Regions from separate parts of the Kitasatospora sp. NPDC001603 genome, predicted to be linked through region 1. Evidence: predicted binding sites of a transcription regulator. Region 1 holds the regulator's gene; the other holds the start of a gene.
What was found. Region 1 encodes HrcA, which represses chaperone genes, less so after heat shock. Its sites were predicted from a motif close to TTNGCACTCNGNNNNNCNGAGTGCNAA; they were not measured.
Positions count from the first base shown of each region.

Region 2: groES (co-chaperone GroES) is a predicted target of HrcA. The motif match lies at 8,480-8,506, and genes of this name have one in related genera.

Region 1 covers NZ_JBEPAA010000009.1:45,588-61,368, forward strand. The annotation lists gene ABT263_RS08780 (16S rRNA (uracil(1498)-N(3))-methyltransferase) at 1-99, opposite strand, end outside; gene dnaJ (molecular chaperone DnaJ) at 190-1,329, opposite strand; gene hrcA (heat-inducible transcriptional repressor HrcA) at 1,406-2,440, opposite strand; gene htpX (zinc metalloprotease HtpX) at 2,701-3,621, shown strand; gene pspAB (PspA-associated protein PspAB) at 3,651-4,235, shown strand; gene ABT263_RS08805 (DUF3097 domain-containing protein) at 4,267-5,100, shown strand; gene hemW (radical SAM family heme chaperone HemW) at 5,158-6,387, opposite strand; gene ABT263_RS08815 (AMP-dependent synthetase/ligase) at 6,447-8,369, opposite strand; gene ABT263_RS08820 (ABC transporter ATP-binding protein) at 8,693-10,426, shown strand; gene ABT263_RS08825 (ABC transporter ATP-binding protein) at 10,450-12,432, shown strand; gene sigJ (RNA polymerase sigma factor SigJ) at 12,579-13,505, shown strand; gene ABT263_RS08835 (NAD(P)/FAD-dependent oxidoreductase) at 13,639-14,706, shown strand; gene lepA (translation elongation factor 4) at 14,861-15,781, opposite strand, start outside.
Region 2 covers NZ_JBEPAA010000024.1:92,594-108,374, forward strand. The annotation lists gene ABT263_RS17620 (GuaB3 family IMP dehydrogenase-related protein) at 1-527, opposite strand, end outside; gene guaB (IMP dehydrogenase) at 695-2,197, opposite strand; gene shbA (RNA polymerase sigma factor ShbA) at 2,458-3,042, opposite strand; gene ABT263_RS17635 (response regulator transcription factor) at 3,543-4,154, opposite strand; gene ABT263_RS17640 (WhiB family transcriptional regulator) at 4,714-5,040, shown strand; gene ABT263_RS17645 (LysR family transcriptional regulator) at 5,120-6,139, opposite strand; gene groL (chaperonin GroEL) at 6,272-7,900, opposite strand; gene groES (co-chaperone GroES) at 8,033-8,338, opposite strand; gene ABT263_RS17660 (THUMP-like domain-containing protein) at 8,689-9,864, shown strand; gene ABT263_RS17665 (polysaccharide deacetylase family protein) at 9,877-10,815, opposite strand; gene ABT263_RS17670 (hypothetical protein) at 10,876-11,193, opposite strand; gene tsaD (tRNA (adenosine(37)-N6)-threonylcarbamoyltransferase complex transferase subunit TsaD) at 11,190-12,278, opposite strand; gene rimI (ribosomal protein S18-alanine N-acetyltransferase) at 12,271-12,750, opposite strand; gene tsaB (tRNA (adenosine(37)-N6)-threonylcarbamoyltransferase complex dimerization subunit type 1 TsaB) at 12,846-13,502, opposite strand; gene ABT263_RS17690 (hypothetical protein) at 13,677-14,249, shown strand; gene ABT263_RS17695 (hypothetical protein) at 14,358-14,555, opposite strand; gene tsaE (tRNA (adenosine(37)-N6)-threonylcarbamoyltransferase complex ATPase subunit type 1 TsaE) at 14,729-15,226, opposite strand; gene ABT263_RS17705 (alpha/beta fold hydrolase) at 15,330-15,781, opposite strand, start outside.

The DNA of each region.
Region 1 (15,781 bases):
GGCGGCGTGCCGCCCCTCCGGGCCGTCCAGCCGGACCACCGCGCCGGGGGCGGCGGAGGCGAGCTGCGCGGTCTCGACGACGAACACGGGCGCGGTCATGGCGGTTCCTGGAGTGGGGGTGGGGGGACGGACGGGGGAACGACGGCGCCCGGTGACCCGCCGGGAGCGGGGCACCGGGCGCCGGTACGGTCAGCGGCCGTTGAAGGCGTCCTTCAGCCGGGAGAACAGCCCCTGCTGGCCCGGCGCGAACTGCCCGGAGGGCCGCTCCTCGCCGCGCAGCACCGCGAGCCGGCGCAGCAGGTCCTCCTGCTCGGGGTCGAGCTTGGTGGGCGTCTGCACCTCGACGTGCACTATCAAGTCGCCCCGGCCGCCGCCGCGCAGATGGGTGATGCCGCGGGCGTGCAGCGGGATCGACTGGCCGGACTGGGTGCCGGGCCGGATGTCGACCTCCTCCAGCCCGTCCAGGGTCTGCAGCGGCACCTGGGTGCCGAGCGAGGCGGCCGTCATCGGGATGGTGACCGTGCAGTGCAGGTCGTCGCCGCGGCGCTGGAAGGTCGGGTGGGTGCTCTCGGCGATCTCGACGTAGAGGTCGCCGGCCGGGCCGCCGCCGGGGCCGACCTCGCCCTCGCCGGCCAGCTGGATCCGGGTGCCGTTGTCGACACCGGCCGGGATCTTCACGGTCAGGGTGCGGCGGGCCCGCACGCGGCCGTCGCCGGCGCACTCCGGGCACGGGGTCGGCACGACGGTGCCGAAGCCCTGGCACTGCGGGCAGGGCCGGGAGGTCATGACCTGGCCCAGGAAGGACCGGGTGACCTGGGAGACCTCGCCCTTGCCGCGACACATGTCACAGGTCTGCGCGGAGGTGCCGGGGGCGGCGCCCTCGCCGCTGCACGTGGTGCAGGTGACGGCGGTGTCGACCTGGAGTTCCTTGGTGGTGCCGAACGCGGCCTCCTCCAGGGTGATCTCCAGCCGGATCATGGCGTCCTGGCCGCGCCGGGTGCGCGAGCGCGGGCCGCGCTGACCGGCGGCCGCGCCGAAGAACGCGTCCATGATGTCGGAGAAGCCGAACCCGGCCGCGCCCGCGCCGAAGCCGCCCGCGCCTCCGCCGTTGGGCGAGAGGGGATCCCCGCCGAGGTCGTAGACCTGCCGCTTCTGCGGGTCGGAGAGGACCTCGTAGGCGGCGTTGATCTCCTTGAACCGCTCCTGCGTCTTCGGGTCGGGGTTGACGTCCGGGTGCAGTTCGCGCGCCAGGCGCCGGAACGCCTTCTTGATCTCGTCCTGCCCCGCATCCCGTCGGACGCCGAGTACCGCGTAGTAGTCCGTGGCCACCAAATGCTCCGCTTGTTCCGCCTGTAGAAGTGCTTGCGACTGGTACCGGTGTCATCCGTGTGACACCGGTCGTTCCCTACGACTCGGCCAGGATCTGGCCCACGTACCGTGCCACCGCTCGCACCGCCCCCATTGTGCCCGGATAGTCCATCCGGGTCGGACCGATCACACCCAGTTTGGCCACGCTCTCGTCGCCCGAACCGTAACCGACCGAGACGACCGAGGTGGAATTGAGCCCTTCGTACGCGTTCTCCCGGCCGATCCGGACCGTCATCCCGGCGTCCGCCGTCTCACCCAGGAGGCGCAGCAGGACGACCTGCTCCTCCAGCGCCTCCAGCACCGGCTGGATGGTGAGCGGGAAGTCGTGGCCGAAGCGGGTCAGGTTGGCCGTGCCGGCCAGCATGATCCGCTCCTCGTTCTGCTCGGCGAGCGCCTCGAAGAGCGTCGCCAGGACGATGGTGACGGCCGGCCGGTCCACCGCCTCGAACATCGCCGGGAGCTCGTCCAGCAGCCCCGGCACGTCGGGCAGCCGCACGCCGACGGCCCTCGTGTTGATCTTGGCACGGAGGTCCGCGAGGACCACCTCGCCGACCGGACCCGGGCAGTCGACCATCCGCTGCTCGACCCGGCCGGTGTTGGTGATCAGGACCAGCATGACCTTGGCCGGAGCGAGCGCGACCAGCTCGATGTGGCGCACCGTGGAGCGGGAGAGCGAGGGGTACTGGACCACCGCCACCTGCCGGGTGAGCTGGGCGAGCAGCCGGACCGTGCGGGCGACCACGTCGTCCAGGTCCACCGCGCCGTCCAGGAAGTGCCGGATCGCCCGCCGCTCGGGCGCGCTCATCGGCTTGACCTCGGCGAGCCGGTCGACGAAGAGGCGGTACCCCTTGTCGGTGGGGATCCGCCCGGCGCTGGTGTGCGGCTGGTGGATGAAGCCGTCCTCCTCCAGCGCGGCCATGTCGTTGCGGACGGTGGCCGGGGAGACCCCGAGGTTGTGGCGTTCGACGAGAGCCTTGGAGCCGACCGGCTCCTCGGTGCCCACGTAGTCCTGGACGATGGCGCGGAGCACGGCGAGCTTGCGTTCGTCGAGCTGGCGGACCTCACCGGCCATGGGGCACGCACCTCCCTCTTCGCACGTTGTCCGTGGTGACGTGTGTCGTTCCGGCATGGTGCGGTCCGCCGGGCGGACCGCGGCCTTTGGCACTCTGAACAGAGGAGTGCCAGAACCGTACCTGCCAGTGTAAGGCCCGGGTCCGACGGCAGGAACGGCACCGCCGGGGTGATCCTGCCCGCATCGCGCGGCGCGCGGGTGATGCCGCGGGACCGGCCGGGTGGCAGCATCGATAGCGAACGGCGAACGGAGGACCAGCGATGTCGACCTCGGGCCAGCCCACCCGCTTCGCCCCGGACCGCGGCCTGACCGGCCGGATGGTCGGGACCATGTTCGTGATCGGGCTCCTGTACGTGGGTTTCACCGGCCTGCTGATCGCGCTGCTGCGCGGCGCCTGGCCACTGATCGTGCTGATCTCCGGCGGGCTGTTCGTGGCCCAGTTCTGGTTCAGCGACAAGATCACCGAACGGGCGATGGGCGCCCACCGGGTGACCCCGGAGCAGTACCCCCAGCTGCACGGCACCGTCGACCGGCTCTGCGCCCTCGCCGACATGCCCAAACCCCGGGTGGCGGTCGCCGACAACGACATGCCGAACGCCTTCGCGACCGGCCGCAACCCGCAGAACGCGGTGGTCTGCGTCACCACCGGGCTGCTGCGGCGGCTGGAACCGGAGGAACTGGAGGGCGTCCTGGCGCACGAGCTGTCGCACGTCGCCCACCGGGACGTCGCGGTGATGACCATCGCCGGCTTCCTCGGCGTACTGGCCGGGGCGATGACCCGGATCGCGATGTACGGCGGCTTCATGGGCGGCGGCCGCAACAGCAACGACTCCAACGCCGCGATCGCCGCGCTGGTCATCCCGCTGGTGTCGGTGGTGGTGTACGCGATCAGCTTCCTGCTGACCCGGCTGCTCTCCCGCTACCGGGAGCTGGCCGCCGACCGGGCCGCCGCCCAGCTCACCGGCCGGCCCAGCGCACTGGCCTCGGCGCTCACCAAGGTGACCGGCCAGATCGCCGCGATCCCGACCAAGGACCTGCGCCAGGCCCAGCCGTACAACGCCTTCTACTTCGCCCCCGCGCTGAGCGCCCGGGAGGCCGCCTCGCAGCTGTTCTCCACCCACCCCTCGCTGGAGAAGCGGCTGGAGCAGCTGGCGAAGATCTCCACCCAGCTCGGCCGCTGAGCCGACGACCCGCCCCGGAGGGGACCGCCGTGGGAATCCTGGACGCACTGTTCGGCCGCACCAAGCCCGTCCGGCCCGACCTCGACCAGCTGTTCGGCGTGCCCTCGGCCGCGCTGACCCTGGAGGCGGCGGCCGGCTTCCGGCCGACCGGCGTCGGGTCGGTCTGCTTCTCCTCGGTCGAGGGCGGCGCCTTCGTCGAGGTCGAGCGGCAGGTCCGGGCCCTGCTGGACGCCGACACCGAGCGCGGCGGCGTCCCGGTGGAGGCCTCCAAGGACGCCTACGGCTACTCCTGGCTGCTCGCCCGGCACACCCCCAAGGAGCTGCCGGAGCTGGTCAACGACCTGCACGCGGTCAACAGCGAGCTGGAGGGGAACGGCTTCGGCCCGCAGCTGCTCTGCTCGCTGGTGGCCTTCCGCGGCGCCGAGGGGCAGCCGCTGGCGCTGGTCTACCTGTACAAGCGCGGCACCTTCTACCCGTTCGCGCCGGTGCCGGGCGGCGGGGAGAAGCGCGACAGCCCGCTGGAACTGCAGGTCAACGCCATGCTGGGGAACGACCTGCGGCTGGAGAAGGACCTCACCCGCTGGTTCCCGGTCTGGGGCGCGCCGGGCCTGTGACGCCCCGTCGGGCCTGCCTATAGTCACCTGCATGCGCAGCCGCCAGTACGGACCCGACCTCACCCCGCCGTGGAAGCGGCAGCAGCCCGCCCCCGAGGTGCCCGCCGACCGGGACCTCGTGGTCGAGGAGGCCGCGACCGGCTTCTGCGGCGCGGTGGTGCGCTGCGAGAAGACCGCCGAGGGGTTCACCGTCACCCTGGAGGACCGGTTCGGCAAGCGGCGGGTGTTCCCGCTGGTGCCGCGCGGCTTCCTGCTGGAGGGCCGGACCGTCACCCTGGTCCGCCCCGCCGCCGCCGCGCCGGCTCCCCCGCGCGCGCCGGGCCGGACGGCCTCCGGCTCGGTCGCCGTCCCCGGAGCGCGGGCCCGGGTGGCCCGGGAGTCGCGGATCTACGTCGAGGGGCGGCACGACGCCGAACTGGTCGAGCGGGTCTGGGGGGACGACCTGCGGATCGAGGGCGTCGTCGTCGAGTACCTGGAGGGCATCGACGACCTGCCCGCGATCGTCGCCGACTTCGCCCCCGGCCCGGGCCGCCGGCTCGGCGTCCTGGTCGACCACCTGCTCCCCGGCACCAAGGAGCACCGGATCGCCGCCCGGGTCACCGGCGACGCCGTGCTGGTCGTCGGCCACCCGTACATCGACGTCTGGCAGGCCGTGAAGCCCTCCTCCGTCGGCATCCCCGGCTGGCCGGACGTCCCCTACGGCGAGGACTGGAAGGGGGGCGTCTGCCGCCGCCTCGGCTGGCCGGCCGACACCCCCGCCGCGTGGAAGCGGATCCTCGCCTCGGTCGACTCCTTCAAGGACCTGGAGCCCGCCCTGCTGGCGAAGGTCGAGGAACTGATCGACTTCGTCACCCTGGAGGACTGACCGGTCAGCCGTGGGCCCGCGACCGCGAGCCGGCGGCTGGCACCACGGCAACGACTCTCAGTCCACCAGGTCGCGGACCACGGCGTCGGCCAGGAGGCGGCCCTGGAGGGTCAGGGTGGCCCGGCCGCGCTCGTGGGTGGTGCGGTCGAGCAGGCCGTCGGCGAGGTGCCGGTCGGCGGCCGCGCGGCCGGTCGCCGTGAGCAGGTCCAGCGGGATGCCCTCGGCGAGGCGCAGTTCGAGCAGGATGCGCTCGACCCGGCGGTCCTCGTCGGTGAGCCGCTCGCGGCCCTGGGCCGGGGTGCGGCGCTCGGCGAGGGCGCGGGCGTAGCCGGCCGGGTGCTTGGCGTTCCACCAGCGGACGCCGCCGACGTGGCTGTGCGCGCCGGGGCCGGCGCCCCACCAGTCGCCGCCGGTCCAGTAGAGCTCGTTGTGGCGGCAGCGGCCCTGCGGGGTGGTGGCCCAGTTGGAGACCTCGTACCAGGAGTAGCCGGCGGCGGCGAGCGCCTGCTCGGCGATCAGGTAGCGGTCGGCGTGCACGTCGTCGTCGATCATCGGCAGCTCGCCGCGCTTGACCCGGGCGGCCAGCTTGGTGCCGTCCTCGACGATCAGCGAGTAGGCCGAGACGTGGTCCGGCCCGGCGCCGATCGCGGCGTCCAGGGAGGCCCGCCAGTCGTCGTCGGACTCGCCGGGGGTGCCGTAGATGAGGTCCAGGTTGACGTGCTCGAAGCCGGCCGCGCGGGCCTCGGCCACGCAGGCCTCCGGGCGGCCCGGGGTGTGGTGGCGGTCGAGCAGCCGCAGGACGTGCGGCCGGGCGCTCTGCATGCCGAAGGAGACCCGGTTGTAGCCGCCCTCGCGCAGTTCGGCGAGGTAGGCCGGGTCGACCGACTCGGGGTTGGCCTCGGTGGTCACCTCGGCGTCGTCGGCGAGCCCGAACTCCGCCCGGATCGCCGCCAGCATCTTCACCAGGTCCCGGGCGGGCAGCAGGGTGGGCGTGCCGCCGCCGAGGAAGACGGTCCGCACGGGCAGGTCGGTGTCGCCGAGGACCTCGCGGGCCAGCCGGATCTCGGCGACCACGTTGTCGGCGTAGGTCTCCTGGGAGGCGACGGCGCCGGAGGAGCGCAGCTCGGTGGCGGTGTAGGTGTTGAAGTCGCAGTAGCCGCAGCGGCTCGCGCAGTACGGCACGTGCAGGTAGAAGCCGAACGGCCGCGACCCGAGCCCGGCGAGGGCGTGCGCGGGCAGGGAACCGTCGGACGGCACGGGTTCGCCGTCGGGGAGTGCGGAGGGCATGACCCCATTGTCCCGTACGGCCCCGGTGATCATCGAGGCCGTACGGGACGACGGACGGATCAGGCCTCGTTCGCGCCCGCGTACATCTCGGTGACGGCGTCCGCGTACGTCCGCTCGACCACCGGGCGCTTGATCTTCAGGCTCGGCGTGAGCTCGCCGTGCTCGATGTCCAGGTCGCGCGGGAGCAGGGTGAACTTCTTGATCGTCTGCCAGCGCTGGAGGTCGCCGTTGAGGCGCTGCACGAAGCCGTCGACCAGCTGGTGCACCTTCGGGTCGCCGACCACCTCGGCGTAGGACTTGCCGGCCAGGCCGTGCTCGGCCGCCCACGGCATGATCACCGACTCGTCCAGGCCGATCAGCGCGGTGCAGTAGTTGCGGCCGTTGCCGATCACCAGGATGTTGCTGACGAACGGGCAGACCGCCTTGAACTTGCCCTCCACCTCGCTCGGCGCGACGTACTTGCCGCCGGAGGTCTTGAACATGTCCTTCTTGCGGTCGGTGATCCGCAGGAAGCCGTCCTGGCCGATCTCGCCGATGTCCTCGGTGTGGAACCAGCCGTCCGGCTCCAGCACCTCGGCGGTCTTCTCCGGCAGGTTGTGGTAGCCGCGCATGACGCCGGGGCCGCGCAGCAGGATCTCGCCGTCCTCGGCGATCCGGATCTCGCTGCCGGGCAGCACGGTGCCGATGGTGCCGACCCGGAGGTCCTCGGCGGGGTTGACGCAGATCCCGGCCGAGCTCTCGGTCAGGCCGTAGCCCTCCAGGACGGGCACGCCGACGCCGGCGAAGAAGTAGCCGATCTCGGGTGCCAGCGCGGCACTGCCGGAGACCGAGCCGCGCATCCGCCCGCCGAACGCGGCCCGGATCTTGGCGTACACCAGCTTGTCGGCCACCGCGTGCCGCACCCGCAGCCCCAGCGGGGCGCTGTCCTGCCCGGTGGCGATCCGGTTGGCCTGGGTGACCCGGGCGTAGTCGCGGGCGGTCTTCGCCGCCCACATGAAGATCTTGTACTTGGCGCCGCCCTCGGCCCGGGCCTTGCCGGCGATGCCGTTGTAGACCTTCTCGAAGATGCGCGGCGCCGAGGCCATCATGGTCGGGCGGATCACCGGCAGGTTGTGGATGATCCGGTCCACCCGGCCGTCCAGCGCCATCACGTGACCGGTGGCGATCTGGCCGCAGATCAGGCTCTTGCCGAACACGTGCGACAGCGGCAGCCACATGAACTGCACGTCGTCCGCGCGCAGCAGCCCGCTCTCCTCCTGCGCCCGCCCCTGGTACGCCCAGCAGTCGTGGACCAGCCGCACGCCCTTGGGGCGGCCGGTGGTGCCGGAGGTGTAGATCAGGGTCGCCAGCTGCTCCTTGTCGAGCGCGTCGACGGCCCGCCGCACGGCGTCCGGGTGCTGCTCCAGGTACTCGGTGCCGAGCTGCTCCAGCTCGGCCAGGGTGAGCACGTTCAGCCCGGACGCCCCGGCGACCGGGCCGGTGCCGTCGAAGAGGACGGCGGTGCGCAGCTCGGGCAGCTGGCCGAGCTCGCCGACGACCTTGGCGAGCTGCTTCTCGTTCTCGACGAAGATCGCCCTGGAGCCCGAGTCGGAGAGGATGTAGGCCGTCTCGTCGGCGTTGGTGCTCGGGTAGACGGCCGTGGTGGCCGCCCCCGCGCACATGTTGCCGAGGTCGGCGATGACCCACTCCAGCCGGGTGGAGGACATCAGCGCGACCCGGTCCTCCGGGCTGATGCCCAGCGACAGCAGGCCGGCGGCCACCGCGTACACCCGGGTGGCGGTCTGCGCCCAGGTCAGCGAACGCCACTGCTCGGCGCCGGGGGCGCCGTCCGCCGCGTGCTCGTCCACCGGGACGGGGAAGCGGTAGGCCTCACCCGCCGGCGTGGCGGCGACCCGCTCCAGGAACAGGTGGGCGACGGAGGCGGGCCGCCCGGCGACGATGTCGGCACGGCCGGAGTCGATCAGGGACTGCGCGGAACTCAACGAGGACCTCCGGGGGCGGGTGGCCGTCTGAGGGATGTCGCGGCGCCCGTGGGGGCGGTCGCCGGGCCCCCGGGCAATCGATCCGATACCGGTGAGTAACAAGGGGGCAATCAGCAGCCTAGGGGGAAACCGGTCATTCCGTAAGAGGGTGAGGACAGCTGGCACACTGCCGAGCCGCCGGTGCACGGCGCAACCGGGCCCGCCGGTGCGTTCAGCAAAGGACTGGACAAACCTCGGGGCGCGGGGCCGGAATCAACTGTGCGAGTCCACAGAAGCATGAGAATTGGGATGCGAACCCCACTGCCGAAGACAAGAGTGTGCCAGTGCTGATCAGACTGCTGAGGGCGTACCTGCGCCCGTACTCCCGACCGATCTCCCTGCTGGTGCTCCTCCAGCTGGTGTCCACGCTCGCCCTGCTCTACCTGCCGACGCTGAACGCCGACATCATCGACCAGGGCGTGGTCAAGGGCGACACCGGTTACATCCTGCGCATCGGCGCTGTGATGATCGCCGTCACCGTCGCCCAGGCGCTCTGCTCGATCGGTGCCGTCTTCTACGGCGCGCGCACCGCCATGGCGTTCGGCCGGGACGTCCGGGCCGCCGTCTTCGACCGGGTGCAGACCTTCTCCGCCCGCGAGGTCGGCTCCTTCGGCGCCCCCTCCCTGATCACCCGGACGACCAACGACGTCCAGCAGGTCCAGATGCTGGCCCTGATGACCTTCACCCTGATGGTCGCCGCGCCGATCATGTGCGTCGGCGGCATCGTCATGGCGCTCAACCAGGACGTGCCGCTCTCCGCGCTGCTGCTGGCCGTCGTCCCCCTGCTGGGCGTCGTGGTCGCCCTGCTCGTCCGCGCGCTGCGCCCGAAGTTCCGCAGCATGCAGAAGAAGATCGACACGGTGAACCGGGTCCTGCGCGAGCAGATCACCGGCATCCGGGTCATCCGCGCCTTCGTCAAGGACGACCACGAGCAGGCCCGGTTCGCCGGCGCCAACCGGGACCTGACCGGGGTCGCCCTCCAGGTCGGCCAGCTGATGTCGTTCATGTTCCCGGCCGTGATGCTGGTGGTGAACGCCTCCAGCGTCGCCGTGCTCTGGTTCGGCGCCATGCGCATCGACAGCGGCGGCATGGAGATCGGCGGGCTGACCGCCTTCCTCTCCTACCTGATGCAGATCCTGATGAGCGTCATGATGGCCACCTTCATGTTCATGATGGTGCCGCGCGCCGAGGTCTGCGCCGAGCGCATCCAGGAGGTCCTGGACACCAGCTCCAGCGTCGTCCCGCCGGCCACCCCCGTCACCGAACTCCTGGCCCGGGGCAAGCTCGAACTGCGCGCCGTCGAGTTCCGCTACCCCGGCGCCGAGGCCTCCGTCCTGCGCGGCGTCGACATCACCGCCCGCCCCGGCGAGACCACCGCCGTCATCGGCTCCACCGGCAGCGGCAAGTCCACCCTGCTCGGCCTCGTCCCCCGGCTCTTCGACGCCACCGCCGGACAAGTCCTGCTGGACGGCGTGGACGTCCGCGAACTCGCCCCCGAGACGATCGCCGAGACCGTCGGCCTCGTCCCGCAGAAGCCCTACCTGTTCACCGGCACCGTCGCCAGCAACCTGCGCTACGGCCGGCCCGACGCCACCGACGAGGAACTCTGGCACGCCCTGGAGGTCGCCCAGGCCAAGGAGTTCGTCGAGCGCTTCCCCGAGGGCCTCGACGCGCCCATCGCCCAGGGCGGCAGCAACGTCTCCGGCGGCCAGCGCCAGCGCCTGGCGATCGCCCGCGCGCTCGTCCGCAAGCCCGGCGTCTACCTGTTCGACGACTCGTTCTCGGCGCTGGACTACGCCACCGACGCCAGGCTGCGCAGGGCCCTCTCCCGGGAGACCGCCGACGCCACCGTGCTGATCGTCGCCCAGCGCGTCTCCACCATCCGCGACGCCGACCGGATCGTCGTCCTGGACGAGGGCGCGGTCGTCGGCAGCGGCACCCACGGCGAACTGATGGCCGACAACCCGACGTACCGGGAGATCGTGCTCTCCCAGCTCACCGAGCAGGAGGCGGCGTGACCACCCCGCAGAAGAAGGCGCCCATGACGAAGGGCCCCGGCTCCGGCGAGGTGCCCAGCGACTCGCAGGCCGCCGCCGCCCGCCGCGGCCCGGCCGGCCCCGGCCGGTTCATGGGCGGCCAGGGCTCCGAGAAGTCGATGGACTTCAAGGGCTCGGGCAAGCGGCTGCTCGCCCTGCTCCGCCCCGAACGCGCCCTGCTCAGCGGCGTGCTGGCCCTCGGCGTGCTCAGCATCGGCTGCGCCGTGACCGGGCCCAAGGTACTCGGCAGGGCCACCGACCTGATCTTCGCCGGCGTGGTCGGCCAGCAGTTCCCGGCCGGCATCTCCAAGGCGCAGGCCGTCGCGGACGTGCGGGCGCACGACGGCGGCGCCGCTGACCTGCTCTCCGCGGTCGACTTCACCCCCGGCCAGCACATGGACTTCGGCGCGATCGGCACCGTGCTGCTCTGGGTGCTGGCGATCTACGTCGCCTCCGCCGCCTTCGGCATCGTCCAGGGCCGGCTCGCCACCAAGGCGATCCAGCGGGCCAGCTACCGGCTGCGCCAGGACGTCGAGTCCAAGCTCGCCCGGCTGCCGCTCAGCTACTTCGACAAGCAGCCCCGCGGCGAGGTGCTCAGCCGGGTCACCAACGACATCGACAACATCGGCCAGTCCATGCAGCAGACCATGGGCCAGGTGGTGAACTCACTGCTCACCGTGGTCGGCGTGCTCGCCATGATGTTCTGGATCTCCCCGCTGCTCGCCCTGATCGCCCTGGTCTCCGTCCCGCTGTCGGTCGTGGTGGCGACCAGGGTCGGCAAGCGGGCGCAGCCGCAGTTCGTCCAGCAGTGGAAGTCCACCGGGCAGCTGAACGCGCACATCGAGGAGATGTACACCGGCCACGCCCTGGTGAAGGTCTTCGGCCGGCAGAAGGAGTCCGCCGAGACCTTCCGGGAGCACAACGAGGCGCTGTACACGGCCAGCTTCCGGGCCCAGTTCATCTCCGGCATCATCCAGCCCGCGATGATGCTGATCGGCAACCTGCAGTACGTGCTGGTGGCCGTCGTCGGCGGCCTGCGGGTCGCCAGCGGCGCGCTGTCGATCGGCGACGTGCAGGCGTTCATCCAGTACTCGCGGCAGTTCAGCCAGCCGCTCACCCAGGTCGCCAGCATGGCCAACCTGGTGCAGTCCGGCGTCGCCTCCGCCGAGCGCGTCTTCGAGCTGCTGGACGCGACCGAGCAGACCCCGGAGCCGGCCATGCCGGAACGCCCCGACGCGATCCGCGGCCGGGTCGCCTTCCAGGACGTCTCCTTCCGCTACGACCCCGACAAGCCGCTCATCGACGACCTCTCGCTGAAGGTCGAACCGGGCCAGACCGTCGCCATCGTCGGCCCGACCGGCGCCGGCAAGACCACCCTGGTCAACCTGCTGATGCGGTTCTACGAGGTCAGCGGCGGGCGGATCACCCTGGACGGGGTCGACATCGCGGCGATGTCCCGCGAGGACCTCCGCTCCGGCATCGGCATGGTCCTCCAGGACACCTGGCTGTTCGGCGGCACCATCGCCGAGAACATCGCCTACGGCGCCCAGGGCGCCACCCACGAGCAGGTCGTCGAGGCGGCCAGGGCCGCCCACGTGGACCGCTTCGTCCGGACCCTGCCGAACGGCTACGACACCGTCATCGACGACGAGGGCACCGGCGTCAGCACCGGCGAGAAGCAGCTGATCACCATCGCCCGGGCGTTCCTGGCGCAGCCGTCGATCCTGGTCCTGGACGAGGCGACCAGCTCGGTCGACACCCGGACCGAGGTGCTGATCCAGCGCGCCATGGCCCGGCTGCGCACCGGCCGCACCAGCTTCGTGATCGCCCACCGGCTCTCCACCATCCGGGACGCCGACGTGATCCTGGTGATGGAGAGCGGCTCGATCGTCGAACAGGGCACGCACGACGAGCTGATCGCCGCCGAGGGCGCGTACGCCCGCCTGTACCAGGCGCAGTTCGCCGAGGCCGTCGCCGAGGTGGACTGACCGGCGGGCCGGCGGGCCGCACCGGAGGGGGAGGTCGGGGTCACCCGGCCTCCCCCTCCGGCGTTCCGCCCACGGGGAGGCCGGGGCCCCGTCCGGGGTGCCCCTCGAACGCTCCGGCCGCCGCCCCGGGCCGCTACGGTGGGCCTGTGAGTGACGACCTGTCGGCCGCTGCCGCCGCACAACCCGACGCCTTCGAGGCCCACCGGCGCTACCTGGGCTCGGTCGCCTACCGGCTGCTCGGCTCGTTCAGCGACGCCGAGGACGTGCTGCAGGAGGCCTGGCTGCGCTGGCGCGGCACCGACCGGTCCGCCGTCGCCGACCCGCGCGCCTTCCTGACCACCGTCGTCACCCGGCTCTGCTACGACCAGCTGGGCTCCGCCCGGGCCCGCCGGGAGGCCTACTTCGGCGAATGGCTGCCCGAACCGGCCGTCTCCTACCAGGACTCCCCCGCCTCACCGGCCGAGCTGGCCGAACTCGGCGAGTCCGTCTCGCTGGCGGTGCTCGCCGTCCTGGAGCAGCTCACCCCGGCCGAACGCGCCGCCTTCGTGCTGCACGACGTGTTCGCGGTCGGCTTCGACGAGATCGCCGCCTCCCTCGACCGCTCCCCCGACGCCGCCCGCCAGCTCGCCTCCCGGGCCCGGCGCCGGGTCAAGGACGGCGGGCGCCGCGCCACCGCGGACCCGGCCGAGCACCGGCAGGCCGTGACCGCCTTCGCGGCGGCCAGCACCCGCGGCGACATCGAGGGCCTGCTGGCCGTGCTCGACCCGGACGTGGTCTGGCACTCCGACGGCGGCGGCGTCGTCAGCGCCGGCGCCCGCCCGGTCCTCGGCGCGGACAAGGTCTCCCGCCTGGTGGCCGGCCTGGTCGCGAAGTGGTTCCTGCCGGGCATGAGCCTGGTGCCCGCCCTGGTCAACGACGAGCCGGGGCTGCTCGTCCAGGACGCGGACGGCCGGCCCGGCGGCGTGCTGGCGTTCACCGTCGCCGACGGCCGGATCACCGAGGCCTTCGTGGTGGTCAACCCCGAGAAGCTGACCCGGGTGGCCGACGCCGCCGGCACGCCGACGGACCTGTGACCCGGCACGCCGACGGACCTGTGACGCGGCTCACCGTCACACCCTGACCGGCCGCGTCGTCCCCTTCCCGAACGGACACCGAGAACGTGTCGACAGAACGCTCCGCAGGGGCGTTTCGGAGGAGGCGGACGACATGACCGAGAAGCAGATCGTCGTACTGGGCGCCGGCTACGCGGGGCTGACCGCGGCGACCCGGGCGGGCCGGCGCCACCGGGTGACCCTGATCGCCCCGGAGACCCGCTTCCTGCACCGCGTCCGCCAGCACGAGACCGCCGCCGGCCTCCCCGAGCACCGGCCCGCCCTGGCCGAGGTGGTCCGCGGCCGCGGCGTGCGGCACGTCCCGGCCCGGGCCACCGGCCTGGACCTCGCCGCCCGCAAGGTCTTCCTGGACACCGGCGAGGCCCTCCCCTACGACACCCTGGTCTACGCCCTCGGCAGCCGCACCGCCTGGCACGCCGTCCCCGGCGCCGCCGAGCACGCCTACTCCGCCGAGCGGGCCGCCGAACTGGGCGAGCGGCTGCGCACCGCCGGGCGGCCCGGCACCGTCGCCGTGGTCGGCGGCGGTGCCACCGGCATCGAACTGGCCACCGAGATCGCCGAGGCCCACCCCGCCTGGCGGGTGCGGATCGTCGCCGCCGGACAGGTCGGCGGCTGGTTCTCGGCCCGTGGCCGGGCCCACGTCCGCACCGTCATGGCCCGGCTCGGGATCGAGGTGCACGAGCGGCACACCGTCACCGGGGTCGACGCCGGGGGCCTCGACACCACCGGCGGCCGGATCCCCGCCGACGTGGTCGCCTGGGCCGCCGCCATGGAGCCGCACCCGCTGGCGGCCGAGGCGGGCCTGACCGTCGACCCGGCCGGCCGGGCGGTGGTGGACGGCCACCTGCGCTCCGTCTCGCACCCGGAGGTCCACGTCATCGGCGACGCCGCCGCGGTGACCGTCCCCGGCACCGGCACCCTGCGGATGGGCTGCGCCACCGCCCAGCCGATGGGCCGCTACCTCGGCAAGCTGCTCACCGGGCGCACCGACAAGCCCTTCGCGTTCCGCTACGCCGTGCAGTGCCTGAGCCTCGGCCGCCGGGACGGCCTGGTCCAGCTGATCCACGGCGACGACTCGATGCGGCCCTCGGTGCTGACCGGCCGGGCCGGGCGGCTGACCAAGGCCGCCATCGTCAACGGCGTCGTCTGGGCGCTGCGTTGAGAGCCTGAGCCGGGCCGCCGCACCGACCGGCCGCCGTGCGGACAGGCCGACCGTGCGGACAGGCCGACGGGCCCGGGGCGAGACGCCCCGGGCCCGTCGGGCACCGCTGCGGCCGACCCCGTCGGGCCGGCCGGAAACACCCGGCTCGCGCCGGCTACTTCTTCTCCTTCGGCGCCTCGGCGTCGGTGGACAGCGCGGCGATGAAGGCCTCCTGCGGGACCTCCACGCGGCCGACCATCTTCATCCGCTTCTTGCCTTCCTTCTGCTTCTCCAGCAGCTTGCGCTTGCGCGAGATGTCACCGCCGTAGCACTTGGCGAGAACGTCCTTGCGGATCGCGCGGACCGTCTCACGGGCGATCACCCGGGAGCCGATGGCGGCCTGGATCGGCACCTCGAACTGCTGGCGCGGGATCAGCTTCTGCAGCTTGCCGGCCATCATCACGCCGTAGTTGTAGGCCTTGTCCTTGTGCACGATCGCGGAGAACGCGTCCACCGCGTCGCCGTGCAGCAGGATGTCGACCTTGACCAGCTGGGCGCTCTGCTCGCCGATGGGCTCGTAGTCGAAGGAGCCGTAGCCGCGGGTCTTGGACTTCAACTGGTCGAAGAAGTCGAAGACGATCTCGGCGAGCGGCAGGGTGTAGCGCAGCTCGACGCGGTCCTCGGAGAGGTAGTCCATGCCCTGGAGGTTGCCGCGACGGGCCTGGCAGAGCTCCATGATGGCGCCGACGAACTCGTTCGGCGCCAGGATGGTGCCGCGCACGACCGGCTCGTAGACCTCGGCGAGCTTCCCGGTCGGGAACTCGCTGGGGTTGGTGACGGTGTGCTCGGTGCCGTCCTCCATCACGACGCGGTAGACCACGTTCGGGGCGGTGGAGATCAGGTCGAGGTTGAACTCGCGCTCCAGGCGCTCCCGGATGATCTCCAGGTGCAGCAGGCCGAGGAAGCCGCAGCGGTAGCCGAAGCCGAGGGCGACCGAGGTCTCCGGCTCGTAGACCAGCGCGGCGTCGTTCAGGCGCAGCTTGTCGAGGGCGTCGCGCAGCAGCGGGTAGTCCGAGCCGTCCAGCGGGTACAGGCC
Region 2 (15,781 bases), on a different contig from region 1:
TCGGCGCCGCTGGAGACGTGCTCCGCGGAGACGGTGGTGCCGCGGATGACGAAGACGTCGACACCGGCGTCCACGACGGCCTTCGAGAACTCGGCGGTGCGCTGCGGGGAGAGCGCGGCGGCGGTGACCACGCCGGAGTCGCGGACCTCCTGGATCCGCTGCTTGATCAGGTCGGCCTGGATCGGCGCGGCGTAGACCTCCTGCAGGCGGCGGGTGGCGGCGGCCTCGTCGGTGAACGTGGCGATCTCGTCCAGCAGCGGCTGCGGGTCCTCGTAGCGGGTCCAGAGGCCTTCCAGGTTGAGCACGCCCAGACCGCCGAGGCGGCCGATCGCGATGGCCTGCTGCGGGGAGACCACGCTGTCCATCGGGGCGGCCAGGAACGGCAGGTCGAAGCGGTAGGCATCGATCTGCCAGGCGATCGAGACCTCCTTCGGGTCCCGGGTGCGGCGGCTGGGGACGACGGCGATGTCGTCGAATGCGTACGCCCGGCGGCCGCGCTTGCCTCGCCCGATCTCGATCTCAGTCACTTCGTTCGAGCCCTTCTGGTTTGTTGCTCATACCCGCCGGGTCACCCCGGCCGCCCCCAGTATCCCGCACGCTGTGCTAGTCGCGCGCTCGCCTCCGGGGCGCTCCACCCGACAAGCACGAGGGACCCACCGCCGGGTGGCGGTGGGTCCCTCGGTGTCGGGCGGTGTCAGCGGCTGGTGTAGTTCGGCGCCTCGACGGTCATCTGGATGTCGTGCGGGTGGCTCTCCTTGAGGCCCGCCGAGGTGATCCGGACGAACCGGCCCTTGCTCTCCATCTCGGCGATGGTGGCCGCGCCGACGTAGCCCATGGTCTGGCGCAGGCCGCCGACCAGCTGGTGCAGCACCGCGGACAGCGGCCCGCGGTAGGGCACCTGGCCCTCGATGCCCTCGGGGACGAGCTTGTCGTCCGAGGCCACCTCGGCCTGGAAGTAGCGGTCCTTGGAGTACGAGCGGCCCTGGCCGCGGGACTGCATGGCGCCCAGCGAGCCCATGCCGCGGTAGGACTTGAACTGCTTGCCGTTGATGAACAGCAGCTCGCCCGGGGACTCCTCGCAGCCGGCCAGCAGCGAGCCCAGCATCACGGTGTCGGCACCGGCGGCGAGCGCCTTGCCGATGTCGCCGGAGTACTGCAGGCCGCCGTCACCGATCACCGGCACGCCGGCCGCCTGGCACGCGACCGCGGCCTCGTAGATGGCGGTGACCTGCGGGACGCCGATGCCGGCGACCACGCGGGTGGTGCAGATGGAGCCGGGGCCGACGCCGACCTTGACGCCGTCCACGCCGGCGTCGATCAGCGCCTGGGCGCCGTCACGGGTGGCGACGTTGCCGCCGACCACGTCGATGCCGACGGCGGCCTTGATCTTGGCGATCCAGGCCAGCGCGTTGTGGCTGTGGCCGTGCGAGGTGTCCACGACCAGGAAGTCCGCGCCGGCCTCGACCAGGGCCTGGGCCCGGTCGAACGCCTCGGCGCTGGCGCCGACGGCGGCACCGACGAGCAGCCGGCCCTCGGCGTCCTTGGCGGCGTTCGGGTACTTCTCGGCCTTGACGAAGTCCTTGACGGTGATCAGGCCCTTGATCCGGCCCTCGTCGTCGACCAGCGGGAGCTTCTCGATCTTGTGGCGGCGCAGCAGGCCGATCGCGTCCTCGCCGGAGATGCCGACCTTGCCGGTGATCAGCGGCATCGGGGTCATGATCTCGCGGACCTGGCGGGTGCGGTCCGACTCGAAGGCCATGTCACGGTTGGTGACGATGCCGAGGAGCCGGCCCGACTCGTCCGCGATCGGCACGCCGCTGATCCGGAACTTGGCACAGAGCGCGTCCGCCTCGCCCAGGGTGGTCTCCGGGCCGACCGTGATCGGGTCGGTGACCATGCCAGACTCGGAGCGCTTCACCAGGTCGACCTGGTTGGCCTGGTCCTCGACCGAGAGGTTGCGGTGCAGGACGCCGACGCCGCCCTGCCGGGCCATCGCGATCGCCATCCGCGCCTCGGTGACCTTGTCCATCGCCGCGGACAGCAGCGGGATGTTGACGCGCACGTTCCGGGAGACCCGCGAGGAGGTGTCGACCTGGTTCGGCAGCACCTCGGAGGCCCCGGGCAGCAGCAGCACGTCGTCGTACGTGAGCCCGAGCATCGCGAACTTCTCGGGTACGCCTGCGGCGTTGTAGGACATTTGGGGGTACCTTCCGTGGCCGGCCTAATCCGCTCGCGCCCTGAGGGTGGGGGCGCACTCCATCGCTCACTCGCTCAGGCCGCCGAAAGCTCGGTGCCATTGGAGGAACCTCCAGGGAAACCCCGCTCGCACCCACGGAACTTTGGCGACCCGCCCAGGCGCCGATACCCCATGGTACTGGCACCGCGAATGTGTCCTCGTGTGCCCTTGACAACACCGACCGCCCATGGGCCATTCCGGCCCCCCACCAGGGCGGACGATCAGGAGGACTCCTCCGCGAGCGCCCGCAGCCGGCTGAGCGCCCGGTGCTGGGCGACCCGGACCGCGCCGGGCGACATCCCGAGCATCTCGCCGGTCTCCTCCGCCGACAGCCCGGCGGCCACCCGCAGCAGCACCAGCTCACGCTGACGGGCCGGCAGGTTGGAGAGCAGCTCCTTGGCCCAGGCCGCGTCGCTGCTGAGCAGCGCCCGCTCCTCGGGGCCGAGCGCCTCGTCCGGCACCTCCGGCAGGTCGTCCTGCGGGACGACCGTCGAGCCGGGGCCGCGCATCGCGGCCCGCTGCAGATCGGCGATCTTGTGCGCGGCGATGCCGTAGACGAAGGCCTCGAACGGGCGGCCCTGGTCCCGGTAGCGCGGCAGTGCGCAGAGCACCGCGACGCAGACCTCCTGGGCGACGTCGTCCACGTGGTGCCGGGCCCCGCCCGGCAGCCGGACCAGCCGGCCGCGGCAGTAGCGCAGGGCCAGCGGGTGGACGTAGGCGAGCAGCGCGTCGATCGCCGGACCCTCGCCCCGGACGGCGGCCGCGACCAGCTCGCCGACCAACGGGGAGCTGCCGGTGCCGAGCACCGGGGGGCGGCCGGGGCCGATGTCGTCGGGGCCGTGTTCGGGGCCCTGGTCGGAGCCGTGGTCCGGCTCGCCGCCCCCGAGATCCGCGTACGACGGACCGCGGCCCGGACCGGAGGGCTCGGCCTCCACCGGGTCAGCCTCGCCGGGAGTACCGGCAACGTCGTCACGCATCGGTCCATGGTGCCTGGTCGAACGGGAAAACGCGGCACCGCGTCCGGAGTTGTGCACCGGAACGTTATGCGGTGCGACGCCGGGCACCGCGCCGTCGCGCACCACCGGCCCCTCCTGCACCGTGCCACCTCCCGCCCCGCTGCCGTCGGTGGTCCCGTCCGTCGCGCCGTCCGCCGAATGCGCTGCGGCTCCGTGGTTCGCCGCAGTGCCTGTCCGCTGGTCCCCGAGGTGCTCCACACCTCCATGGTGCAACCTCGGGACCGTAACGTCACACGCCCCTGCGGGGGGAACCGCGACGAGCGCGCCGCAGCCGGCGGAGCCGGCGGTGGTCAGCGGACCAGGCCCCACCGGAAGCCCAGGGCCACCGCGTGCGCGCGGTCCGAGGCGCCGAGCTTCTTGAACAGCCGTCGGGCGTGGGTCTTCACGGTGTCCTCGGAGAGGAAGAGCTCGCGGCCGATCTCGGCGTTGCTGCGGCCGTGGCTCATGCCCTCCAGCACCTGGATCTCACGCGCCGTCAGCGTCGGAGCGGCGCCCATGTCGGGGCTGCGCAGCCGGCGCGGGGCGAGCCGCCAGGTCGGGTCGGCGAGGGCCTGGGTGACGGTCGCCCGCAGCTCGGCGCGCGAGGCGTCCTTGTGCAGGTAACCGCGGGCACCGGCGGCCACCGCGAGGGCGACGCCGTCGAGGTCCTCGGCGACGGTGAGCATGATGATCCGCGCGCCCGGGTCGGCGGACAGCAGCCGCCGGACCGTCTCGACCCCGCCGAGGCCGGGCATCCGGACGTCCATCAGAACGAGATCGGAGCGGTCGGCCACCCAGCGGCGGAGGACCTCCTCCCCGTTCGTCGCGGTGGTGACCCGGTCGACGCCGGGTACGGTCGCGACCGCGCGGCGAAGCGCCTCGCGGGCGAGCGGGGAATCGTCGCAAACGAGAACGGAAGTCATGACCGTCGTCCTCCGCAGCTGATCCGCGTCACGTTGAGCCTCCTGGCTGGTACGAATCTCTCCGACACGGCCGATTGGCGACGGACTCCGTGCCGATCGCCTGAACTTCCCCGCGATCGTTCCCGACGTCCGGCGCCCGCTAACCGCCTCCGCACTTCCAACGACCGTCACTCGAATGAGTTACGGCTTTCAGGGCCATCTCCACCACTGTACGTGGCCAACCCGTTACCGATCAGCTACCTCGCGGTGCACACGCCGCTCTTTTGTGCAGCTCGCGCGCGGCGGGCGCACCACCCGCACACCGGTACGGATCGTCGCGCGCCCGTCGGCCACCCGATTGCCACGTCTGCGCCTGCCGAACTCAATGCCCACTTTGCCTGTTTTTATAGCTTTTGTATGGTCATTGACTGTTGTGCAACTCTGTGGGTGACTTGTCCATGGAGTTGCCGTAAGTCATATTTCCAGGTGTCCACACCAGCGCATCGATGCCTCGCCGTGCCGTGCAGCCCCGCCCGCCGATGGCCGGTCCGCGGCCGCGAGCCTCTGAAGGGAATGAGCCATGGCAGATTTCTCCCGCCTCCCCGGCCCCAACGCCGATCTCTGGGACTGGCAGCTCTCCGCGGCCTGCCGCGGCGTGGACAGCTCGCTCTTCTTCCACCCCGAAGGGGAGCGCGGCGCCGCGCGGAGTTCGCGCGAGGCGAGCGCCAAGGAGGTCTGCATGCGCTGCCCGGTACGCACCGAATGCGCGGCGCACGCCCTGGCCGTCCGCGAGCCGTACGGCGTCTGGGGAGGCCTGACCGAGGATGAGCGCGAGGAGATGATGGGCCGCTCGCGCAACCGCCTCGTGGAAGTACCGCTGGTCGCGCCGACGGGGCTGCCGCGCTAGGCACGCACCCGCTCCGCGCCATGAAGAAACGTTTCTTCATGGCGCTTCGAGCCGCCGGTCCGCCCGGGCGAACGCCCGGTCAGCGCCCGGCCGCCGCGCCCGCCAGCCGCTCCAGCATCAGCGCCACCGCCGGCACCTCGGCGAGGTCCGGCAGGGTCAGGGCGACCACCTGCCGCACCGCCGGCGCCCCCGAGGCGGTCCGCACCGGCACCGCCGACACGCCGTCGGGGCGCACCGACTCCAGCGCCAGCCCCGGCAGCACCGCCACCCCGAGCCCGGCCGCCACCAGGCCGACCACCGCCGGGTAGTCGTCGGTCGCGAAGTCGATCCGGGGCTCGAAGCCCGCCCCCGCACAGAGTTCCACCAGGTGCCCCCGGCACTGCGGGCAGCCCGCGATCCACTGCTCCCCCGCCAGTTCGCCGAGTTCCACCGGCCCGCGCCCGTCGCCGCGCCCCGACAGCGGGTGCGCGGCGGGCAGCAGGCCGACCATCGGGTCGTCGAGCAGCGGGGTGACCACCAGGTCGGACCAGTCGGTGGTGGCGCTGAGCTGCTGGGCCTCCAGATTGGCCTCGGCCCGCGCCTCGCGCGGCGTGCCGTGCCCGGGAGCGGACGCCGGAAGGGGCGTCGGCGCGCCGCCGGGAGCCTGCGGATACCGGAAGGCCAGCGCGATCTCGCACTCGCCGCCGCGCAGCATCGCCAGCGACTCCGGCGGTTCGGCCTCGACCAGCGACACGCGCACCCCCGGATGGCTGTCCCGCAGCCGGGCGACGGCCGGCGGCACCAGGGTGGAACTCGCGGTGGGGAAGGAGACCAGCCGCACCCGCCCGGCCCGCAGTCCGGCGATCGCCGCGACCTCCTCCTCGGCGGCGGAGAGCCCGGCCAGGATGCCGGTGGCATGCTTGAGGAGCACCCGCCCGGCCTCGCTCAGCTGCATGCCGCGCCCCGAACGGACCACCAGCGGGGTGTCGACGGACTTCTCCAGCGCCTTCATCTGCTGGCTGATGGCGGGCTGCGTACAGCCCAGCTCACGGGCGGCGGCGGAGAAGGAGCCGGTGCGGGCGACGGCACGCAGAACGCGCAGGTGGCGGGCCTCGATCATGCCTCAGTTATAAGGCAATCTTTGCTTTATGCAAAATTCAACTGATAGTTGAAGAGTCAAACGCCCCACACGCCGTAGGCCCGGCCCGTACCCCGAGGGGCGCGGACCGGGCCTGCGGTCACTGATCAGACGTCAGTGGGAGTGGCCGTGGCCGCCGTGCGAGTGGCCGTTGTCGGCCTCCTCTTCCTTCTTCTCCACCACGAGGGTCTCGGTGGTGAGCAGCAGGGAGGCGATCGACGCGGCGTTCTCCAGCGCGGAGCGGGTGACCTTGACCGGGTCGATGACGCCGGCCTTCAGCAGGTCGCCGTACTCACCGGTGGCGGCGTTGAAGCCGTGACCGGCCTCCAGCTCGGCGACCTTGTGGGTGATGACGTAGCCCTCGAGGCCGGCGTTCTGGGCGATCCAGCGCAGCGGCTCGGCGAGCGCCTTGCGGACGACCGCGACACCGGTCGCCTCGTCGCCCGACAGGCCCAGGCCGCCCTCCAGCACCTTGGCGGCGTGGACGAGGGAGGCGCCACCGCCGGCGACGATGCCCTCCTCGACCGCGGCACGGGTCGCCGAGATGGCGTCCTCCAGGCGGTGCTTGCGCTCCTTCAGCTCCACCTCGGTGGCGGCGCCGACCTTGATGACGCAGACGCCGCCGGCCAGCTTGGCCAGGCGCTCCTGCAGCTTCTCGCGGTCCCAGTCGGAGTCCGTGTTGGCGATCTCGCCCTTGATCTGGGCGACGCGGCCGGCGACGGCCTCGGTGTCACCGGCACCGTCGACGACGGTGGTCTCGTCCTTGGTGATGGTCACGCGGCGGGCGGTGCCCAGCACGTCCAGACCGGCCTGGTCGAGCTTGAGGCCGACCTCCTCGGAGATGACCGTGGCACCGGTCAGGGTGGCCAGGTCGCCCAGGATCGCCTTGCGGCGGTCACCGAAGCCCGGGGCCTTGACGGCGACCGCGTTGAAGGTGCCGCGGATCTTGTTCACCACGAGGGTGGACAGCGCCTCGCCGTCGACGTCCTCGGCGATGATCAGCAGCGGCTTCGAGGCACCGCCCTGCAGGATCTTCTCCAGCAGCGGGAGCAGCTCCTGGATGGAGGAGATCTTGCCCTGGTTGATCAGGATGTACGGGTCCTCCAGGACCGCCTCCTGCCGCTCCGCGTCGGTGACGAAGTACGGCGACAGGTAACCCTTGTCGAACTGCATGCCCTCGGTGAAGTCCAGCTCCACGCCGAAGGTGTTGGACTCCTCGACGGTGATGACACCGTCCTTGCCGACCTTGTCGATCGCCTCGGCGATGAGCTCGCCGACCTGGGTGTCCTGCGCGGAGAGGGACGCGACGGCGGCGACGTCGTCCTTGCCCTCGATCTCGCGGGCGATGGACAGCAGGTGCTCGGAGACCGCGGCGACGGCCTTGTCGATGCCCTTCTTCAGGGCGGCCGGGCCGGCGCCCGCGGCGACGTTGCGCAGACCCTCGTTGACCAGGGCCTGGGCCAGCACGGTGGCGGTGGTGGTGCCGTCGCCCGCGACGTCGTTGGTCTTGGTGGCGACCTCCTTGACGAGCTGCGCGCCAAGGTTCTCGTACGGGTCGTCGAGCTCGACCTCACGGGCGATGGTGACACCGTCGTTGGTGATGGTCGGCGCACCGAACTTCTTGTCGATGACGACGTTGCGGCCCTTGGGGCCGATGGTCACCTTGACGGTGTCGGCCAGCTTGTTGACACCGCGCTCCAGCGAGCGGCGGGCGTCCTCGTCGAACTGCAGGATCTTCGCCATGTTCCCTATTCCCTCGGGGCTGCGACCGGCACGCCGGCCACCGGACTACGTGAACCAACAACCACGCCCCGGGCCCCTGTCACTGGGACACGGATCCGGGGCGGGCTGGAACGTCTTACTTCTCGGTGCTGCTTACTTCTCGATGATGGCGAGAACGTCGCGCGCCGAGAGGACGAGGTACTCCTCGCCCTGGTACTTCACCTCGGTGCCGCCGTACTTCGAGTACAGGACGATGTCACCGACGGCGACGTCGAGCGGCAGACGCTGGCCGTCCTCGAAGCGGCCCGGGCCGACAGCCAGGACGACGCCCTCCTGGGGCTTCTCCTTGGCGGTGTCCGGGATAACCAGGCCGGAGGCCGTGGTGGTCTCGGCGTCGAGCGGCTGGACCACGATGCGGTCCTCGAGCGGCTTGATGGCAACCTTGCTGCTGGTGGTCACGTCCGAGCTCCCCTTCGGAGATTACGGGGTTGTCTAACGGGTAGTGGCGAACCTACGGGCCTGCCGTCGCGGGGGTCAGACACGCTTCTTCGCGTTAGCACTCTCCTGGTGGAGAGTGCCAAGGACGACCATAGGCCGCGGTTAGCACTCAGTCAACCAGAGTGCCAACGACGCGCCCGAAACGGTTCTCGCGGGCGGCTGCCGGGCCGCACTCCCGTACGACGCCGCCGATGATCCGCACGCGTGCGCGTCCGATCAGGGCCCACTCCACCAGTGCGCTCGCCCCTCCGCCCCGGTCCGGTCCGTCCGCCCCGGGCGGCCCGGCGCGCCGACCCGGGGAGAATGAGCGGGTGGAGACCGAGAACCTGCAGCCCCTGCTGACCCCCGAGGGGCAGTCCCTGCTCGCCGAGCTGCGCGAGTTCGCGCCCGAGGAGGAGCTGGCGCTGGCGACCAGGCTGCGCCGGGAGCACTCGGCGGAGCTGGTCTCGGCGGCGTTCGGGCAGGCCCGGCTGCGGCAGCGGGCGCGGGCGAAGTTCGGCGCGGACGCCGACCTGATGTACTTCACGCCCAACGGCGTCGAGCAGTCCACCCGGCGCAGCGTCGCCGAGTGGCGGGCACGGCGCTTCGCCGAGCTGGGCGTGCGGCGGCTGGCCGACCTCTGCTGCGGGATCGGCGGCGACGTCCTCGCGCTGGCCCGGGCCGGGATCGAGGTGCTCGCCGTGGACCGGGACCCGGCGGCCTGCGCGGCCACCGCCGCCAACGCCGCCGCACTGGGCCTGGCGGACCTGGTCGAGGTGCGCTGCGCGGACGTCGCCGACGTCGACGTCACCGGCTACGACGCGGTCTTCACCGACCCGGCCCGCCGCACCTCGCGCGGCCGGGTGTTCGACCCCGAGGCGTACGCCCCGCCGCTGTCCTGGGCGATCGAGGCCGGCCGGCGCACCCCGATCGGCGCGCTCAAGGTGGCCCCCGGCATCCCGCACACGGCCGTGCCGGGTGACGCGGAGGCCGAGTGGGTCTCCGACCACGGCGACGTCAAGGAGGCGGTGCTCTGGTTCGGCACCGGGGCCGACCGCCCGCACCGCGCCACCCTGCTGCCGCACGGCGACTCGCTGACCGGCGGCGACCTGCCCGACCCGCCGGCCGGACCGGTCGGCCGCTACCTCTACGAGCCGGACGGCGCGGTGATCCGGGCCCACCTGGTCGCCGAGGTGGCCGAGCGGGTGCACGGCCGGCTGATCGACCCGAAGATCGCCTACCTCACCTCGGACCGGCTGGTCGCCACCCCGTACGCGCACGCCTTCGAGCTGACCGACGTGCTGCCGTTCCACATCAAGAAGCTGAAGGCGCTGCTGCGCGAGCGGGCCGTCGGCACCGTGGTGATCAAGAAGCGGGGGATGGCGATCACCCCGGAGGAGCTGCGCCGCCAGCTGAAGCCGAGCGGGCCGAACAGCGTCACCGTGATCCTCTGCCGCACCGACCAGGGCCCGCTGATGATGCTCGGCCGGCCGGTGGCGCTCCCGTAGGCGGACTCCCGGTCAGCCGGCGGGCGGCCGGATGTAGTCCTCCAGCCGGGCCACCGCGAAACCCTGCTCCTGGATGCGGGCCAGCAGCTCCCCGAACATCTGCGTCATCGTCTCGCCCTTGAGGTCCTTGGGCCCCCGGAAGTGGGCGAGGACGATGTCGCCGGGCCGGAGCTTCTTGTCCGCCGCCTGGTACTGCATGTCGTGGATCTGCATCGACTCGCGCCAGAGCACGATCGCGCGCGGCCCGCACTGCTGCACCGAGGTGTTCAGCGCCGGGGTGTTGGCGCCGTCCCCGTACGGCGGGCGGAACAACAGCGGCGCGGTGCCGTACTGCTGGGTCAGCGCGGACTGGGCGTCGCAGATCTCGGACTTCTGCTTCTCCGGCGCGACCTTGCTCATCTGGGCGTGGTCGACGGTGTGGTTGTGGATGTGGTTGCCGAGCGCCTGGAGCGGCTTGAAGTAGCCGTAGTTGTCCTTGACGATGTCCCGGGTCAGGAACATCGAGACCGGCACCTTGAGGTCGGTCAGCATCTCGACGAACTTCGGGTCCTTCTCGGCGCCGTCGTCGATGGTGACGAAGACGACCTTGTCGGTGGTCTTCACCTCACTGAACACCGGCACGGGGCCGGTCCGTTCGAGCTTGACCGGCTTGTCGGCCGGCGCCGGCGGGGCGGGCGGCAGCGGCGTGAGGTGCCACTTCGCCCAGGCCGCCGCGTCCCCGGCGGCGGGCACCGCGGCGGGTGTCGCCGTGGGCGTCGGCGTCGTCGCGGCGGACGGCCGCTGCCCGGCCGCCGGCGTCGTCGCGGCGGTCGCCGCGGGCCCGGCGCCCGTGCCGCCGCTGCCACAGCCGGTGGCGGCGGCCAGCAGGGCCAGCGCCCCCACCGCGTACGTCCTCGTCCTGCCCCGCCCGTACCGCTCCACCGCGCCGCGCTCCCAGCTACCGTCCAGCATGCTCTCAGCTATGCACGGTAGTGGCCGGCCGTTCGGTTCCCGGACAGGCCCGGCAGCTCGCTACTCCGGGTCCGCCCCGGACGCCGGGTTCGCCCCGGTCTCCGGGTGCTCGCTGGACTCCAGGTGCTCGCTGACGAAGGACCAGCGGTGCACCGGGCGGCCGGTCAGTGCGGCGGGCGGCTCGGGGACGGGCACCGGCTCCGCCGTCCACCAGGTGATCAGCAGCACCCGGTCGCCCGGCGCACCGAACAGCTCGGCGCGGACCAGACCGGCCGAGCCGCGCAGCGCGGGCAGCGCGACCTCGCGGACCCAGGCCGACAGCTCGGCCCCGCGGCCGTCGGCGGCCCGCGCTTCCCACATCGCGGCGGTGGTGGTCACCGACCGCCGCCCAGCGCCTGGTACGCCTGGCCGTGCACGTCCGTGTGCGGGACGTGCACCTCGGTGACGGGCAGCGAGGAGTCGGCCGACAGGTCGAAGGACGAGGGCGCGCGGTCGCGCCAGACCATCTCGGACCCCAGCGCGGCGACCATCGCCCCGTTGTCGGTGCACAGGCCCGGACGCGGCACCCGCAGCCGGATGCCCGCCTTGTCGCAGCGCTGCTGGGCCATCTCGCGCAGCCGGGAGTTGGCCGCCACGCCGCCGCCGATCATCAGGTGGTCGACGCCGTTCTCCTTGCAGGCCTTGACCGCCTTGCGGGTCAGCACATCGGTCACCGCCTCCTGGAACGAGGCCGCGACGTCCGCGATCGGCACCTCCTCGCCGGCCCGGCGCTTGGCCTCCACCCAGCGGGCGACGGCGGTCTTCAGGCCGGAGAACGAGAAGTCGTACGCCGGGTCCTTCGGGCCGCTCAGGCCCCGGGGGAAGGCGATCGCCTCGGGGTCGCCCTCACGGGCGGTGCGGTCGACCACCGGACCGCCGGGGAAGCCGAGGCCGAGCACCCGGGCGACCTTGTCGAAGGCCTCGCCGGCCGCGTCGTCGATGGTCGCGCCGAGCGGGCGGACGTCACGGGTGATGTCCTCGCTGAGCAGCAGCGAGGAGTGCCCGCCGGAGACCAGTAGGGCCATCGTCGGCGAGGGCAGGCGGCCGTGCTCCAGCTGGTCCACGCAGATGTGCGAGGCCAGGTGGTTGACCCCGTAGAGCGGCTTGTCCAGCGCCCAGGCGTAGGCCTTGGCGGCGCTCACGCCGACGAGCAGCGCACCCGCCAGGCCGGGGCCCGCCGTGACGGCGATGCCGTCGAGGTCGCTCGCCTTGATGCCGGCGGTGTCCAGGGCGCGCTGGATGGTCGGGACCATCGCCTCCAGGTGCGCGCGGCTGGCGATCTCGGGCACCACACCGCCGAACCGGGCGTGGTCGTTGACGCTGGAGGCCACCGCGTCGGCGAGCAGGGTGGTGCCGCGCACGATGCCGACGCCGGTCTCGTCGCAGGAGGTCTCGATACCGAGGACGAGCGGTTCGTCAGCCATGGCGGTCTTCCTTCAGGTCCTTCGGGTCAGTACTGGGGTGGTCGAGGCGCATCACCAGCGCGTCGATGCCGGCCGGCTGGTAGTAGTTGCGCCGGATGCCGACGGGTTCGAAGCCGAAGCGCTCGTAGAGCCGCTGGGCGCGCGGGTTGTCCACCCGCACCTCCAGCAGCAGCTCCGCGCAGTCGCGCCGGGCGGCCTCCCGGATCAGGTCGGTGAGCAGCAGCGCGCCGAGGCCGGTGCCCTGGTGCCGCGTGTCGACGGCGATGGTCTGCACATCGCCCTCGCCGGCCACCGCCATCAGCCCGGCGTAGCCGACGATCGCGCCGTCCGGGGTGGTGGCCACGGTGTAGTGGCGGGTGCCGCCGCGATGGGCCTCGGCCAGCTCGGACCAGTACATCCCGGTCGACCAGGCGTCCTCGGGGAAGAGCGCCAGCTCCAGCTCCATCACCGGTGCGATGTCCCACCAGCGCATCGGGCGCAGCGCGGTGCCGTGGCCCGGTCCGTCGGGGCCGTGCGCGCCGTTCGGGCTGGTCGGGCTGGTCGGGCCGTGCGCGCCGTTCGGGCCGGTCACGCCGGGAGCACCGCCTTGTAGCCGGCGGGCACCTGGGCGTCCGGGCGGCGCAGGTAGAGCGGCACGTTGGGCAGCAGCTCCCGCCCGGCGGCCAGCTCGGCGGCGGCGAAGTCGGCCAGCGCGCCCGCCGAGACGTGCTCGGGCCCGTGCGCGCCGGGGAAGGCCTCCGGGTACAGCAGCGCACCGGCGCCGACGGCCCGCGGCCGCGGCGTCAGCTCGGCCGGGCGGTCCACGGCGGGGCCCTCGGTGCGCCGGCCGTCCGCGTCGTACGAGGCCCAGTAGACCTCCTTGCGGCGCGCGTCGGTGGCCACCGTGAACGGCTGCCCGGCGAGGCCCTCGGCGCGCGCCCGGTGGGCGATCGCGTCCAGGGTGCAGACGCCGTGCACCGGGACGCCCAGCGCGTGGCCGAGCGCGGCGGCGGTCACCAGGCCGACCCGCAGGCCCGTGTAGGGGCCGGGGCCGACGCCCACCGCGATGCCGGTCAGCCGGTGCTTGTCGACACCGGCCTCCCGCAGCACCCGGTCGATGGCGGGGAGGAGCAGTTCACCGTGGCGCCTGGCGTCGACCTGGTCGGTCTCGGCGAGGACGGCCGTGCCGTCGTGGACGGCGGCGGTGACGGCAGGGGTAGCGGTGTCGAACGCGAGCAGCAGCACGGGTCAAGGTTAGACCGGTCGGAGCCGTGGACCGCCTCCGGTCCTGGTCCGCCCGATCGACAAGGCGTCCTGGTTCGGAACACACGTCCTACGGGGTGCGGGCGGGAACGAGCGGACCTGGCACGATGGGGCAGACGGGTTTTGGGACGGCGGTGGGAGCGACACGTGGCGAAGATGGGTCCTGGAGTGGTGGTCACGGGGCTGACCCTGGGGGCCCTGGCGGTGGTGAGCCTGCTGGCCTTCCAGGCCAACGGCGCACAGGACCGCGCAGGCGCCACCGGGCCGACCGCGAGCACCACCGCCTCGTCCGGCGGGCCGTCCGCGTCGGCCACCCCGACCGCCTCGGCCACCCCGACCGTCCCCGCGCTCCCGACCACCTCGGGGGCCGGTCTGCGGGTCGTCTACTCGGCCGGCAGCCACTACGTCTGGCTGGTCGACCCCAAGAAGAACCCGCAGGTGGTGGCCTCCTTCGCGGTCACCCCGGGATCGGTGGAGCCGACCCCCGGCAGCTACCCGGTGTACAGCCGGGCCGCCACCAGCACGGGCACGGACGGACGGCAGATCGAGCACGTGGTGCGCTTCGCCCAGCAGAACGGCGTGGTGTTCGGCTTCAGCGCGGCCGTGGACGGCGCCACCCCCGCCGCCGACCCGAAGACCAAGACCGGCGGGATCCGCAGCGGTCGGGCGGAGGGGCAGCTGCTCTGGGACTTCGCGCCGAGCGGCACCAAGGTCGTCGTGATCGCCTGAGGACGCGCGGCCCGCACGCCGGGGCGGGCGGCGGGCCCGAGGCGGCATCCGGCTCGGGTGCGGTGCCCGGCTCGGGTGCGGCCCCCGGTTCGGGGCGGATGTCGAGTGTCAGGCTGCGCGGGGCGTACCGGCCACCGGTTCGGCCGGTGCCGCGCTCTCCCGGCGCTCCGGCGGAGTGGAGACCGCCTCCGCGGCCGCACACGCGGCCAGCAGGGCCCGCATCGGTGCGCCCTGGACGCTGCGGACGGGCTCTCCGGCCCCGGTACCGCGCGGCGCGCGCTCCGGGGCGGGGGTGGTGCTCGACATGGCGCCTCCCTAGTTAGGCAGACCTAACCGCGACACCCATCCCATCACGCCCGGCACCCCGCCCGCAACACTTTGCCGACAGCCTGTCGGCAACCGTCGGTGTCGGCCCGTGCCCGTGGGTATTCACTTGTGTCGGCCGACGGCGCCGTCCGTGCCCGCCGGCGCTCGTCGGCTCAGGCCAGCGCGGCCAGCTCCACCCCGGTCCAGCGCGACCCGATCCCGTTCAGCAGCACCCGGCGCGGGTCCAGGTCGTCGTCGTCCGCCTCGGCGCCGATGGCGCGCTCGATCCGGACCTCCAGCCGGCTCTCGGCGAGCCGTTCGACCTTGCCCTCGCCCCACTCGACCACGACCACCGACTCCGGCAGCGAGACGTCCAGGTCGAGGTCCTCCATCTCGTCCAGGTCCCCGCCCAGCCGGTACGCGTCCACGTGCACCAGCGCCGGGCCGCCGACCAGCGACGGGTGCACCCGGGCGATCACGAAGGTCGGCGAGGTGACCGCCCCGCGCACCTGGAGGCCCTCCCCCAGGCCCCGGGTGAGCGTGGTCTTCCCGGCCCCCAGCTCCCCCGAGAGCAGCACCAGGTCCCCCGGCCGCAGCAGCGCGGCCAGCTCCCGGCCGAGTCGGCCCATCCGCTCGGGAGTGGCGACGGTGAGAGTGGCGTGCGAGCCCATGCGCGATTCAAGCCCTTCGATCCGTACTGCGGCGCACCGACCGCCGGGCGCCTCCGCTACGGTGCCACATCCCCGGCCGGGCGTGCGCCGGTGGCCCGGGCCGCTACGGCGTCTCGCCCACCGAGGAGGGCAGCGGCGCCGCGCCGCGGTAGTCGACCGCCTGTTTGAGCAGCGCGACCAGCCGCTGGTCGACGAGGTCCGGGCGCTCCAGCATCACCAGGTGCCCGGCGTCCTCCACCAGGAGCAGCTCGGCCCCGGGCAGCTGCTCGGCCATCGCCTCGCTGTGCGCGGGCGGGGTCAGCAGGTCCTTGGTGCCGGCGAGCACCAGGGTGGGGATGCCCCGCAGGGCCGCCAGCGCGGCGGTCTTCTCGTGCGCGCCGAACACCGGGTAGAACTCGGCCACCACGTCGATCGGCGTGGCGTCGAGCAACTGTTCGGCGAACCGCACCACGCCCGGGTCGACGTCCTTCCCCCCGAAGGAGAACTTCCGGTAGAAGACGGCGCTGACGTCCGCGCCGAGCCGCCGGGTCGCCTCGACCAGCTCGACCTGGCGGC